One region of the Synechococcus sp. 65AY6A5 genome, then DNA from elsewhere that is predicted to be linked to it. Evidence: riboswitches for the same ligand, from Rfam matches in the RefSeq annotation. Region 1 holds a riboswitch; each other region holds the start of a gene.
What was found. Region 1 has a riboswitch for cobalamin ahead of SYN65AY6A5_RS06005 (TonB-dependent receptor). Riboswitches for the same ligand answer to the same signal wherever they lie in the genome.

Region 1 (4,672 bases):
GCCGAGAGCTGCTGCCGCCCACCCCAGGCTGGGCCAGGTGGTCAGCCACTGCCAGAGGTCGCGCCCGATCTGCACCCAGAGCGGCTGCCCCCACCAGCCGGCCAGGCCCAGCCAAGCCAGCACCGCCCCCCAGCCCAGGGCCGGCTGCCCTGCCCACTGGCCCAGCAGCAGCAGCAGGGCTGGGATCCCCAACAACAGCAGGTTGAGCAGGGGGCGCCCAGACGAGAGGGAAGCCAGCGGCAACTCTTGGGAGGAGCCTTCGCGGGCAAGGGCTTCGTCGGTCATGGCAAGGGTATACTCTAGGGGTAGCGTTGGATCTACAAAAAGAAGCCTGCATCAGTCCGTATTTGGAGTTGGGGAAGAGGGCAGGATCCTGCCTGTCAGGTTTGGTAGGATAGCCTCGACCCTCCTTCTTTCTCTGGCCCAGCCTGGTGTGGGGATGACTCCTATGATCTCTTCCTTATCGTTCATCCGTCTGCAGAAATCCGGCGAACACCAATTTACAGCAGTCCTGCCTGACTTGCGGTTGCAGCGTCACGGCTCCGCGACGCTGACGCGACTGGCCACCTCTTTGCTGTTGAGCACCAGCTTACTGCTGGCGGCAGGAAGGGATCCCAGTTGGGCGCAAACTTCCCTGGACACCGGCCTTTTGGAGAAGCAGGCCCTGCCCCAAGCGCCGCCGCTGCCGGACGACCGCCCCGCCATTTTTGTGGATGCCGCCAATGGCAGCGATACCCAAGGGGATGGATCCCGCAACAACCCCTTCAAGACCATCACCCATGCCATCAGCCGGGCGCCAGCCGGCAGCATCATCCAGCTTCTGCCGGGGGTGTACAGCGCAGAAAGCGGCGAAGTCTTCCCCATCCGCCTCAAGGCCGGCCTTATCTTGCGCGGGGACGAGTCCACCTTGGGAGAGGGCTACCTGATCGATGGCGGCGGCACCTACATGAGCCCGACCTTGGCCCGGCAAAACGTTGCCCTGCTGGCAGAGACCGGCTCAGAGGTGCGGGGGGTTACCCTGCGCAACCAGGGTCGGCGCGGCTACGCCCTCTGGGTAGAATCGGCTTCCCCGCGCATTCTCAACAACAGCTTTGTGGGCAGCATCCACGACGGCATTTTCATCGCCGGCGCCTCCAACCCCTGGATAGAAGGCAACCGCTTCTACAAAAACGGGGCCAACGGCATCTCCGTCTTGGGCACCTCCCAGCCCACCATTGTCAACAACCTCTTCCAAGAGACCGGCTTTGGCCTCACCATCGACCAGCGCTCGGCGCCGATTGTGCGCAACAACCGCATCCTGCAAAACCGCACCGGCATTGTGGTCGGCGGCAGCGCCCGTCCCATCCTGCGCAACAATCTCATTGCCCGCAACCTGGAGACTGGCCTGACAGCTATCACCACCGCCCAGCCAGATTTGGGCACGGCTTCGGATCCCGGCAACAACATCTTTGAGGGGAACGGCCAGTACGACATCCACAACGCCACCCGCGGCCTGCGCCTCAACGCCAATGGCAACCAACTGGCCGGCAAAACCAAAGGGGAGCTGGATCTGGCCGGCCAGACCACGGTGGCTGCGCTGCCCAGCAACGCCCCGCCACCCATTGCGGCAGGCGGCTTGACGCTGCCCACACCTCCGCAGGCCGAGCCTCCGGCTCCCAGCAGGGATCCCCAGCCGGCGGCGGCCTCTCCCACCTTGCCGGTGGTGACGGTGCCCCAATCGACTGCCCCCGTTCCCCCTCCTGCAGCGGGATCGGGAGGGCGCATTTTGCCCAGTGCCCCCCCTCAGCCGGCAGGCGCTCAACCCCAGGAGTTTGTTGCCGTCCCCTTCACCCCCGATGGCTCCACCACGCCTGCCCAACCGGTTGAGCCTGCTCCTGCCACTCCCGTCCGCCAGCAATCTGTGGCTCCTCTCACGGATATTACTACCCTCCTGCCACCCCCGGCTCGCCGACAAGCGGGCAGCAGCCCAACAACCCCCCCTGTTCCCGTTGCCGCGGCTCCAGAACCGGCGGTAGCCCCAGCAGAGTCGGCCACCCGCTTTCGTGTGCTGGTGACCCCCAAGGGCAGCGACGATTTGCAGCGGCTGCGGCAGCTCGTCCCCGAAGCGGTGGAGACCGTGTTCAACGGCAGGAGGGTGCTGCAGGCCGGCCTCTACGACAGCCGCAGCCAGGCCCAGTCAGTCTTGGATCGGCTGTTGGACGCCGGCTTTGACGCGGTGGCGGAGATGATCTTCCGTTGACCTCACTGCCCAGGGATCCCCCCCGGCAGGATAGGAACTCCCCAGCAGGGAATGTATGATGCCTAGCACGGCTTTTTCCAGAGCAATGGGGAGGAAAGCCGTGCCGTCAGGTTGTCCTGGGGATCAGCCAGGGCAAGCAATGGGGAAAGTCCGGTGCAAATCCGGCGCTGTGCCGCAACTGTGATGGGCTGAGGCCCTCAGTCAGGATGCCCGCCTGCGGCTTTGGCTCAAAGCTTAGCCCTTCCGCGTCGCACGGAAGCAGGAGCAACCGGATGAAAGTAACTGTATGTCTCAGCCTTGGGCTGGGGATCTTGAGTTTGGGGATCCCGGCCTGGGGGCAGGCAATCTTGGATACCGGCCTCAGCGCCGAGATTTTGAATCAACCCGTCACCACCCCGTTTCGCCGTCCCGGCCTGCTGCGAGAGTCTTCCCGCCCAGTCTACGTCATCACCCGCCAGCAGATGCGCCAGCAAGGGGCAAGGACGGTGCAGGAAGCCCTGCGCTACTTGCCCGGGATCCTCAGCAATGGCACAGCGGGAACTCAGTTGGGAGCTCTTAGCTCTCAATTCATGCGAGGGGCGCGAACGGCGCAGGTATTGGTGCTCTTGGATGGCCGCCCTCTCAACGATCTGGGTTTTTTCGGGGGGTTTGACCTCTCCCAAATCACCACCGATGTCGTCGAGCGAATTGAAGTCTCCCCCGGCGGCGGCTCTACCCTGTACGGCTCAGACGCCGTTGGCGGCGTGATCAACATCGTCACGGTGGAGCCGCAGCCAGAAACGGAGACGGTGCTGGAAGCGGCGGTCGGCAGCTACGGTCTCAATGAGCAAGGGATCCAAAGTCGCGGCCAAGCCCAGGATCTGGGCTGGGTGCTCAGCTATCGCCGTCTGCAAAGTAACAACGACTTTCCCTTTGCCATTGAGCGGCTGGGCAAGTCAGGCAGGCGGGAAAACTCGGCGGTGGAGTACCACAACTTGCAGGCCAAGCTCACCTGGCAACTGGCCGAAGATCAAGTCCTAACAGCCAACGCCCTCTACCTCAACAAAGCCTTTCGCGTGCCCGGCAGTGTAGAGTTTCCCTCTCCCGACGCAGAGCAAAACACCAACGATCTGCTGCTGGATCTCAGTTGGCTGTGGACTCAGGAAACAGGATCCCTGCAGGCAAGAGTCTTTTTGGACGATCTCAACTACCGCTTCAGCGCTCCGCAAAGCCAGGGATCCCGCGACGTCATCTTGCGCAATGGCTGGGGATCCCAGCTTCAATATGCTTGGCAGGCCGGCGAAAACCTAGAGGGAGTTTTGGGGGCAGATTATCGCTCTATCTCAGCCCGCAATACGACTTTTTCTTTTGCCAGGGGTTCTGCCAATATCAACTACGACGATACGGTTAACCAGGGGGCCCTGTTTGCCCGCCTGGACTACAGCCCGGATCCCCAGTTCCACCTCGACCTGGGCATCCGTCAGGACTTCAGCAGTTTGGCCAACGGCTCGGCCACCTCGCCGGCTGTGGGGATCCGGTGGGCAGTTGCCGAGGGAACTACCTTGAGGGCCAGCTACGCCGGCAGCTTTCGCACCCCCTTGATCTCGGAATTGTTCTTTCGGCTGCGCGGCTTTTTTGAAGTGGATGGCAACCCCAATCTCCGCCCAGAGCGAGGGGAGAGCTTGGACATCGGCCTGGATCAAACCTTGGGAGATTTTGGCCTGCTGCGCTTAACTTTTGCCCACAACCGCATCCGCGATGGCATCACCTTTGTCAGCCTTGGGCCGCGCCGGGGAACCTATGAAAATATCGGGCTGGTCGAATATACCGGCCTGGAAGCGGCTTTAGATTTGCGTTTGGGGGAAAACTGGACGCTTTTTGCCAACTATACCCTCAATGATCCCATCATCCGCGCTGCCCTTAACCCGGCCACAGTTGGCAAAGAGCTAGCCTTTGTAGGAGCCGATAGCTTCAATCTAGGCCTAAGCTACCGCCACGAGCAGGGCTGGTACGGCTCGATTTTGGTCCATCACATTGGGAGCTTTTTTACCAACAATGCCAATACGGAATCCCTGCCAGGCTACACCACCGTGGCTCTGCGCGGCGGGATCCCGTTGGCTGAGGCCCTGAGCCTAGAGTTGGGGATCGACAACCTGCTGGATGAGCAGTATGAAGTTTTCCCCGGCTATCCCGGAGTTGGCCGCACGCTGAGGGTGAACTTGCGGGGGCAATTTTAGCGATATCCCAGGCTGTTTTTAACTCTCCGGCTGACCACTTTTAGCGAGAACTTTCCAAGTTGATTGTCTGCTTTACGGTTTAGTTTGGATGCAACTTATGGCGATCTCAACCAACTCTCTATCTCCTAACTTTTCTCCATCGACAACTTCGGCTCAAGCTGAGGCCGAACATTACCTCTGGATCTGCACCACCTGCGGATCTCGCTGGGTGAACGGC
Region 2 (4,672 bases), 930 kb from region 1:
CGTGGTACTAAGATGCAGCTAGTGGATCAATGGAATCGTCGCATTCGCAAGCTAAGGGTTTCTCTAACCGATCAATGCAACCTTCGCTGCCGCTACTGCATGCCTTTGCATCCAGAATTTCTGGACAAAAGTAGCTACTTAACTCCGCAGCAATACAAAGAAATTATTGGCGAGTTGCTGGACTATGGCATTGAAGAAGTTCGCATTACAGGTGGTGAGCCTCTGGTTCGGCAAGACTTTGATGAAGTCATTCAGGAACTTGCCAAGCTGAAGATCCCGTCCCTCAGCCTAACAACCAATGGCCTGCTGCTCCACCGCTACTGGGACGTTCTCAAGGCTGCCAACGTTCTCAACCTTAATGTTAGCCTCGATAGCCTACAGCCCTCCACCCAAGCTGCAATTGCCCGTCGCGACTGCCTGGCGGATATTCTCCGTAATATCCAGGAGGGTATTGCCCGGGGATTTAGCCTCAAAGTCAATACGGTTGTAATGCGGGGGATCAACGATTGCGAGCTATTTGATTTCGTTGAGTTTGCCCGCAAGACAGGCGTGACAGTTCGCTTTCTGGAGCTGATGCGGGTCGGCTATGCCAACTCTCTCTATGAAGAACACTACGTTTCAGCACAAGAGTGCATTGCCCGTCTGCAAGAACGCTATACTCTAACCCCCCTTCCAGCGGCACCTGATTCGACAGCGTTTTACTTTACAATCGACGAGAATGTTAAAGTTGGATTTATTGCCTCTGAGTCTCAGCCCTTCTGCAGCAGCTGTTCCCGGTGGCGCTTGACAGCTGATGGTCGTCTCTTTGCCTGCCTATTTAGTGAGGAGGGTCTCTCGGTTCGAGACAAAACACCAGGCCAACGTCAGCAAATTTACCAGCAGCTTTTGGGGATGAAACCACTGCGCCGGGTTGAGCAGGTCTCACACCCAATGTACGGCTTAGGGGGCTAGCTCTATGGACAAAGCTGATCGTACATGGGCCCATCTTAATGCTCAAGGCCATCCGCATATGGTAGATATTAGCCACAAATCGGTGTCTTTGCGAACGGCCACAGCACGGGCAAGAGTTCAACTGCCACCTGCTCTCAGATCCTATGTTGTTGGCCAAGATATCCACCTGAAAAAAGGACCGGTATTTCAGACAGCAACCATTGCCGGTACAATGGCTGTTAAAAGAACTGACCAACTGATCCCCTTTTGTCATCAGATCCCTGTTGAAGACTGCACCTTTGATATCACAATTGATGATCACTTGCTTGTAACCATCCACTGCACTGTCAAGACCAGCGCTAAGACAGGGGTTGAAATGGAAGCTCTCTGTGGTGCGGCAACAGCAGCGCTGACAATCTATGACATGTGCAAGTCGGTGTCGCCCCATATCTGCATCCAGGAGACCCGCCTAGTAACTAAGTCCGGCGGCAAAAACGCCCTCCTGGAACGTCCCCTCTATGGCTTGGTGCTCACAGGGGGACGTAGCAAGCGCATGGGTCGCGATAAAGCGCTGCTGAACCCTTTTGGCAAACCCCACGCCGCCTATCTCTATGAACTGCTGCAGCCCTACTGCCAGCAGGTTTACTTGTCAGCGCGTGCCGGTCAGTGGTCGGGCACAGCTCTAGAGCTCTTGCCCACACTACCAGATCTAGTAGAAAGCGTTGGCCCGATCAGTGGCCTATTGACTGCCTTGAATACTCATCCTGAAGCTAACTGGTTGGTTGTTGCCTGTGATCTACTGAACCTTCGGTCAGAAACAATCCAAAAGCTGCTGGATCACTACCAAGCCGAAACAATCGCAACTTGCTATGTTAACCCCGAGCGCGGCTTCCCGGAAGCTCTTTGCGCCATCTATACTCCTCAAGCTGCAGCGGTACTAGAAAGGGCTTACGCGGAAGGGGTGTACTGCCCTGTGGAAATCCTCAGCAGGCAGCCCTGCACCCTAGTTACCCCCAACCATGAGGTCGAGCTCATGAACGTCAATACCGCCGAGGAGTATGCCACTTTCCAATCAGTTTGGGGTAGTTGCAGCCATGGTAACTCAATCTGTCCTAAGTAAGACCGTAACAATTCAATATGTAGCAGTGCTGCGGGAACAGGCTCAGCGGAGCAGCGAAGTGCTGCAAACCAGTGCAGCAAACTACCTAGAGCTCTATCAGCAGCTGCAAGCAAAGTATGGATTTTCGCTAGCAGCGGAGGACGTTAAGGTTGCTGTCAATCATGAGTTCTGTGACTTGACTAGGCCGATAGATGAAGGTGCCTTGGTAGTTTTCATTCCACCAGTTTGTGGGGGCTAAATGCTGCGTTTTCTAATTGTGGATAGCACCATCCAGCCAGCTGAACTCAGTCGTTTGCTCGTCAATAACACAGCGGGTGCCTTAGTAACCTTCGAGGGCTGGGTACGCAACCACAGCCAGGGCAAACCTGTTCTCAGCTTGGAGTACGAAGTCTACGAGATCCTTGCCCAGAAGGAGGGCGAGAAGATCCTCCGAGAAGCCCACGCCAAGTTTGGCCTCTGCGGTGCTGTTGCCTGTCACCGCCAGGGTCATCTTGCAATTGGTGATATTGCGGTTTGGGTTGGTGCTACAGCTGAACATCGCGGCGCCGCTTTTGCTGGAGCACGTTACATCATTGATGCAATCAAGGAGCGCTTGCCCATTTGGAAAAAAGAGTACTACTGGGGTGAGCCGCCGCGTTGGGTTTTGTGTCAGAAAGCAAAGCCTTTGTTCCAGCAATTCCATAAGAACGCTATTGCTCGGCAGCCTTGCGGCGATACCCCCTAGCCTCTCTGCTAGTATCAGTGAGGTACCTGACCTGGGGCTGTAGCTCAGCCTGGATAGAGCAAGCGCCTCCTAAGCGCTAGGTCGGCGGTTCAAATCCGCCCAGTCCCGCTAAAACCAGTGATAGGATAAAGTCTACTGTCGGTTCTGACGGGGATCAGCCGTCAGAGGCAACGGGGAAAGTGCAGTGAGAATCTGCCGCTGTCCCGCAGCTGTGAGCCGGTTTTGGACTTGGGATCCCTAGTTCGTTGTTGCAAGAGGCCTTGAGACGCAAGCCAGCCCCTCCAAAACTGAGCAAGTCAGAATGCCCGCCGGCGGTTTTTCCACAGTTCACCATATCTGCGAGGTACAGATATGCTCCCCATTTTGACGTTAGCCCGTTCCCGTCTCGAAGTTTTTTCATCGGCCTGCTTACGGATTTTCGACGCTCTCGGATCGTAGGCACTCAGTCAAAAGCGCGGACAAGAGAGCTGAGCAGTTAGCTCAGGGGCAGCTAGGAGGACGGTTGCTCGCTTTGGTTGCACAAAAGAGTCCTCTGGGCATCCCCCTGTGCAGAGTGGGCAAGCCGCCAGGGTGAAGGAACGCCTTGACAGCTCCGGCAGGTTTCCTGGCCTAGGGAAAACCTTCTGCCGGGATGCCACCGATAGGCATGTCGGCGGCCATCTCTTGCTGCCTAGGTTGGATGACAACTGGCGGCAACCTCAATTACCGAATTCGATTCAGGACAAGGTACCTTATGGCCATTGAAACTCAAACCCTAGGCTATGCCCGCATGGGCAAGCGCCGCGAGCTGAAGAAAGCCCTGGAGGCCTTTTGGGGCGGCACCCTGGAGGCGGAAGCCTTGTTGGCGACGCTGCAGGATCTGGAGAGTCAGGCCTGGCGAACCCAGCGACAGGCCAACCTCGACCACATTGCCGTAGGAGATCAAACCCTCTACGACCACGTTTTGGACTGGGCCACCTGGCTGGGGCTGATTCCCTCCCGGTTTCAGAGCTTATCAGGCCTGGAGCGCTACTTTGCCATGGCGCGGGGGCAGGAGGGGCTGCCGGCCTTGGAAATGACCAAGTGGTTTGACACCAACTACCACTACCTGGTGCCGGAAATTGAGGCCGACGCGATCCCTCAGGCCCATTTCGACGACTTCCTGGCCACGGTGCGACGGGCGCAAGGGATCCTAGGAAACCGCACCAGCCCCGTCCTCCTCAGTCCGGTTACCCTTCTTGCTCTAAGCCAGCGCTCTGGCGAGTTGCGGGGGGATCTGGAGAAGCTGCTTCCTCTCTACAGAGAACTCTTGCAGGAGCTGCAGCGCCTGGGGATCCGGGAAGTGCAAGTCCATGAGCCCATCTTGGTGACCAGCGAAGGCAAAAGTCTTCAGGAAGCGGTGGAGCAGACCTACCGCTGGCTTGCAAGCGTGGGGATCCCTCTCCACCTGGTTACCTACTTTGACGACTTGGGGGAGACTTACCCCTGGGCGGTGGAGCTTCCGGTAGCTGGCCTCAGCCTCGACTTCACCCGCGGCCACAACCTGGAACTGGTCAGAGCCCACGGCTTCCCCGCCGACAAGATCCTGGGGGCGGGGGTAGTGGACGGGCGCAACATCTGGCAGATCCAGCCCAAAGCCGTTCTGGCCACTCTGCAAGAGCTGCAAGCCCTAGCCCCCAACCTGCGGGTGCAGCCTTCTTGCTCGCTCCAATTTGTGCCCCACGACGCTGCTCTGGAAACCCACCTGCCAGAGCCTTTGCGCAATGTTCTCAGCTTTGCCGAGCAGAAGCTGGCCGAGGTGGTTCTGCTGGCCCGCACCCTCAACGGCGAAGACACCGCCGCCCAGCAGCAGGAGCTGGAGCAGCAGTGGCAGGCCTTCCAGGACTTCAATCCCCCCAACTCTACAGTGCGCCAGGCCT
Region 3 (4,672 bases), on a different contig from region 1:
GGCGGTGGAGCGGGTAAGGCGTCTCAAGCGGCTTTCCAACGACAAGCCCCTCACCTTTTTGTGCCCTTCGCTTTCCCAAATTGCCCAGTATGCCCAAGTGAGCGATCCCGCCTATCGGCTGATGCGGCGGCTGATCCCGGGCCCGTTTACGTTTTTGCTGCCGGCCACCAAGCTGGTGCCCAAGTTGGTCATGGATCCCAAGCGGAAAACCACCGGCATCCGCGTGCCCGATTCGGCCATCTGTCAGGCGCTGTTGGCCGAGCTGGGCAATCCCATCGTCTCCACCTCGGCCAAGCTGGGCGGGGATCCCGTCGGCTCTTTGGAGGTGGGTTTTGACTCTGCTGGGGATTGGGAAGAGGGGGGAATCTTTACCGCCGAGGAAATGCGACAGTTGGAGAAACAGGTGGATTTGGTGCTGGATGACGAGGCTCCCTATCGGGCCCAGGTCTCGACGGTGATCGATCTCACGGGGCCGGAGCCGCTGCTGGTGCGGGCCGGCTTGGGGTACGAGCAGGTGGCGGATCTAATAAATCTAAATCTGAAGCCGGTGGAAGCGGAGGGTTGAGGGCAGAGGGATCCCGTGTTCTCTAGAATAGGGCCGGTGCCTGTGGAGTGTGCCCATGCCTGAGTCTTTGGCTGAGCAAAAGCTGGCCCTGTTGCGCCTGCTGGAGGGGGCTGACCGAGGCCGGAAGGTTTCCCCTGACCAGAAAGCCCAGATCTTGTCTCACATTGCTGCTTTGGAGGCGCTCAACCCCACCCCCAGGCCAACCTCTGTTCCTGAACAGTTGGAGGGGAACTGGCTTACCCTATTTACCACCAGCACAGACCTGCTGCGGCTGGCCCAGTTGCCCCTTCTGACCACCGGCGAGATCTACCAGTGCATTCGGGCCAAAGCTGGGCGGGTCTTTAACGTGGCGGAGATCCAGGGATCCGGCTGGCTGCAGGCTTGGCTGCCCCGGGGAGTTGTGGCGGTGGCGGCCCGCTTCTACCCAGAGTCGGAATGCCGGGTCAGGGTCATTTTCGAGCGCTTGGTGCTCGGATCCCAGGCCTTGATGAGCTACGAGATCGAGAGTTTTCTCTATCTGCTCGAGCGGGATCCCAAACGGATCCCGGCGGTGCAGATCGACGTTCGCCGCCGCGAGCCAACGGGTTGGCTGGATATCACCTATTTGGATGAGGACCTGCGGATTGGGCGTGGCAGCGAAGGGAGTGTGTTTGTCCTGCAGCGGGTGAGCCGAGGCTGCGGCTAGCCGGAGGTGCCAGAGAGTTCGGCGGCGGCAATTTCAGAAGCAGTCGTCTTGGGAGTTAGGGTAGAGCCTATCTCCCAGAGGGTCTGCAGGGCGCGGTAGGACTCCCGCAAAGTCCGCAACTCCTGTTGGGATTGCTCCAGTTGCCGGGCCCATTCCTCCTGTTGGGAGCGCAGCTTTTGGTTTTCGGATTTTGTGCGCTGCAGGAGGCGCTTAAGTTTTTGCTGCTGCTGCTGGAGTTGGGCCCGCTCGGCTTCCGACTGCTGCAGTTGGATCCCTTGCCGTTCCAGCTCTATTTTTAGGGTGGTAACTTGCGATTGAAGTTGGCGGAGCCTGTGGCGCAGTTCCCGCTCTGGTGTGGGTTTGGCCGGTTTGGAGTTTGGGGAAGAGGGCGGGGGTGATGTTTGGAGATTTTGCAAGTGCCGTTGCAACCGTTGGGCTTGGGCCTGCAGAACTCGGCACCGCTGCTGCTCGCTGCGCAGTTGCGCTTGGGGGCGTTCGCAGGTTTGGATTTCGGCTTTCACCTGCTGCTTGGTGCGGTCGAGGATCTTTTGGTGGCGAAGCTGGGTTTGGCGGATCTCCTCAGCCACTTGCAGAGGACGCGGATCCACTTCGGGTTGCCGCGGCCTACCACCGTGATCGGCAGGATCGAAGGGAGACACAGCCGCCAACAGCGATTCTCGAAAGTCAGGCCAGGAATGCGACTGCAGACCCATCTGAACCAGCCGCCAAACCCCGTAGGAGGCCCCAATTGCAGCCAGGAGCCCAGGGATCCCGGCCAAGGACAGGGAAACCTTGGGCAGGGTCGGCAGGATCTGATCCAGCAGGCCCACCACCAACGCGAAGACAAAGATCCCGCTCCCCGCGGCAGCGGCACCTGAGACCCAAGAGGAGCGGGAGAACATCATCGTTTCTGTTTTTTCGCTAGCAGAACCACCGGAGCAGGAGAACCAGAGGTCAGGTTCACAGATCGCCTGCCTGCATCTCAGTTTATCCCGCCGGCAGCCTCTGTTTCTCGCTTAGGGCACTTGCCAAGCCCGCTGGTGGTAGCTCTGCAATTCGGCCCAGGGATCCGCTGCTGCTGCGGGGGTATGGCCGTGGTTGTGGTGATGGTGAGAGTGATGGTGATGGGATCCGTGCCCATGGGAGTCATGGTCATGGTGATGAGTATGCCCCGCTCCCAGCTCTGCGCTCACCGCCAGGCGAAACTTGCAGAGGTGGCAGTTCATCAGGGTTTGGCCCTGGAGAGCTTCCTGCTCCAGTTGCTGCAGGCTGTGCAGCACCGCGTCCACAAGGCCCAATTCCGGCAGCATCAGCCAGTCGATCTCGGGGTATTGGCGTCGCCGTTCTTGCACCGCCGCCTCGATTTTTTTCACCAGCACCCCTGTAAAGAGAAAATAGGGCAGCACAACCACCCGGCGCGGCTGCCAAGAGAGGGCCCGCTCCAGACCCACCGGCAGGCGGGGATGGGTGATGCCGATAAAGCAGGTTTCCACGGCAGCAAACCCGGATCCTTCCCAAAGCAGCCGGGCCAGCTTACAGGCTTCGGCGTTGGCTTCGGGATCGCTGGAGCCGCGACCGACAAACAGCAACACCGTTTCCGCCCCTGGGATCTGCTGCGGCTGGGCAGCCAGCAGAGTGGCCAATCGCTCCCGCAACAGTTGCAAGATCTCGACCCGGATCCCCAGCGGCCCGCCGTAGTGGATGCGCAACTGCGGGTGGAGGGCCTGCAGACGATCCAGCTCCACCGTCACGTCGAACTTGTTGTGGCGCGCCCCAAAAAGCAGCAGCGGCAGGGCCACGATCTCCTGCCACCCTTGGGCCAAGCATTGTTCCACCCCCTGGGCAATACTGGGCTGGGCTAGCTCCAAAAAGCAGGGGATCACCGGCCGATGGGGGGTGAGGGATTGATAAACTTGGGCCAGCTCCAGAAAGGCTTGCTGCCCTTCAGGGTCACGGGATCCATGGCCGATGAGCAACAGGGGCAAGGCAGGAGAAGAAAACTGCCCAACCGCACGGGGAGGGGAAAAACTGAGGGTATTCAACACAAAAAACTCCGTTCCTTGTGAATCGCAAGGGGTACAGGACAACGGCAGGTGGGTGTTCTGGCTGAGGGAGGGATCCCATCACAGTTGCGTCACAGTGGCGGATTTGCACCGCGCTTTCCCCAGTCTGCCTGAGCCTTTTAGGTTAGCTTGCCGCTTGTCGTTCACCAAGCCCCCTGGGGGGGATGTCCTTGTCTGCCAGAAGATAGCCCTGAGGCATGAGCGGTACGGCAGACTCATGCTCAAAGGGCAGCAAAACTGTTGCCGCGCTAATCCCCCTTGCCCCTGGGAGAGGGCCTAACGCCGGCCTGCCGGTCTGTGGGCTCGAAAGTGTCGCAGGCGCAGGGCATTGGCGACCACCGAAATGGAACTCAGGGCCATGGCTGCCCCCGCCAGCATAGGGTTGAGCAACCAGCCTGTAAAGGGATAGAGCGCCCCAGCGGCAATCGGGATCCCCAGCGTATTGTAGATAAAGGCGAAGAAGAGGTTCTGGCGGATGTTGTTGAGGGTGGCCCGGCTGAGTTGAATGGCTGTGGCGACTCCCCGCAGATCCCCCGACATGAGGGTAATATCGCTGGCGGCCATCGCCACATCCGTACCTGTGCCAATGGCGATCCCCACATCGGCTTCTGCCAGAGCCGGAGCATCGTTAATGCCATCTCCCACCATCGCCACCCGGTGTCGAGGTTGTCTGAAGCTGCGAATGTAAGCTGCCTTCTGATCGGGGCGGACTTGGGCAATTACCCGCTGAATGCCTGCCTGCCGGGCAATCGCTTGGGCCGTAGTGGGGTTATCCCCGGTTAGCAGGATCACCTCTAGACCCATCTGTTGCAGCTGTTGCACTGCCTCAGGAGAGGTGGGTTTGAGCGGATCGGCAATGGCCAACAGCCCCACCAGACGGTGGGATTGCGCCACGCCGATCACCGTTTTGCCCTGGCTTTCCCAATTCTGAACCCGCTCTGACCAAGAGGGATCCCAAGGGATCCCCATCTCCTGTAGCCAGCTCAGCCGACCGATGCGGATCCACTGGTCTTCCACCCAGGCTTCTGCCCCACTGCCTATCCTTGCCTGAAAATGCTGGGCAGGAGGGATGGCAATTTTTTCCGCTTCGGCTTTCTGCACCACCGCCTGGGCCAAAGGATGTTCCGAGTGCCGCTCCACCGCCGCTGCCAGGCGCAACACCGTCAGGGGAGAGGAGCCGTGGGCCCAAATATCGGTGACGGTAGGGCGACCTTCGGTCAGGGTGCCAGTTTTGTCCAAGACCACCGTGCGCAAGTGGTGGGCCAATTCCAGGCTGTCGGCACTTTTCACCAGGATCCCCAATTCTGCCCCTCGTCCCGTGGCCACCAGGATCGAGGTGGGGGTTGCCAACCCCAGCGC

Region 2: another riboswitch for cobalamin. It lies ahead of metE (5-methyltetrahydropteroyltriglutamate--homocysteine S-methyltransferase); the one in region 1 lies ahead of SYN65AY6A5_RS06005 (TonB-dependent receptor).
Region 3: another riboswitch for cobalamin. It lies ahead of SYN65AY6A5_RS13385 (sirohydrochlorin chelatase); the one in region 1 lies ahead of SYN65AY6A5_RS06005 (TonB-dependent receptor).

What each region holds. Positions count from the first base shown of each region.
Region 1 covers NZ_AXUW01000001.1:1,242,572-1,247,243, forward strand. Annotated here, with positions in the region: gene SYN65AY6A5_RS05995 (pentapeptide repeat-containing protein) at 1-285, opposite strand, end outside; gene SYN65AY6A5_RS06000 (DUF1565 domain-containing protein) at 449-2,239, shown strand; cobalamin riboswitch at 2,331-2,472, shown strand; gene SYN65AY6A5_RS06005 (TonB-dependent receptor) at 2,512-4,455, shown strand; gene SYN65AY6A5_RS06010 (DUF1636 domain-containing protein) at 4,553-4,672, shown strand, end outside.
Region 2 covers NZ_AXUW01000001.1:2,171,614-2,176,285, forward strand. Annotated here, with positions in the region: gene SYN65AY6A5_RS10290 (molybdopterin molybdotransferase MoeA) at 1-11, shown strand, start outside; gene moaA (GTP 3',8-cyclase MoaA) at 13-951, shown strand; gene moaC (cyclic pyranopterin monophosphate synthase MoaC) at 956-2,050, shown strand; gene SYN65AY6A5_RS10305 (MoaD/ThiS family protein) at 2,025-2,288, shown strand; gene SYN65AY6A5_RS10310 (molybdenum cofactor biosynthesis protein MoaE) at 2,289-2,774, shown strand; tRNA gene SYN65AY6A5_RS10315 (tRNA-Arg) at 2,808-2,882, shown strand; cobalamin riboswitch at 2,897-3,102, shown strand; gene metE (5-methyltetrahydropteroyltriglutamate--homocysteine S-methyltransferase) at 3,508-4,672, shown strand, end outside.
Region 3 covers NZ_AXUW01000002.1:354,139-358,810, forward strand. Annotated here, with positions in the region: gene SYN65AY6A5_RS13370 (L-threonylcarbamoyladenylate synthase) at 1-565, shown strand, start outside; gene SYN65AY6A5_RS13375 (PAP/fibrillin family protein) at 621-1,250, shown strand; gene SYN65AY6A5_RS13380 (hypothetical protein) at 1,247-2,155, opposite strand; gene SYN65AY6A5_RS13385 (sirohydrochlorin chelatase) at 2,267-3,295, opposite strand; cobalamin riboswitch at 3,325-3,461, opposite strand; gene SYN65AY6A5_RS13390 (heavy metal translocating P-type ATPase) at 3,590-4,672, opposite strand, start outside.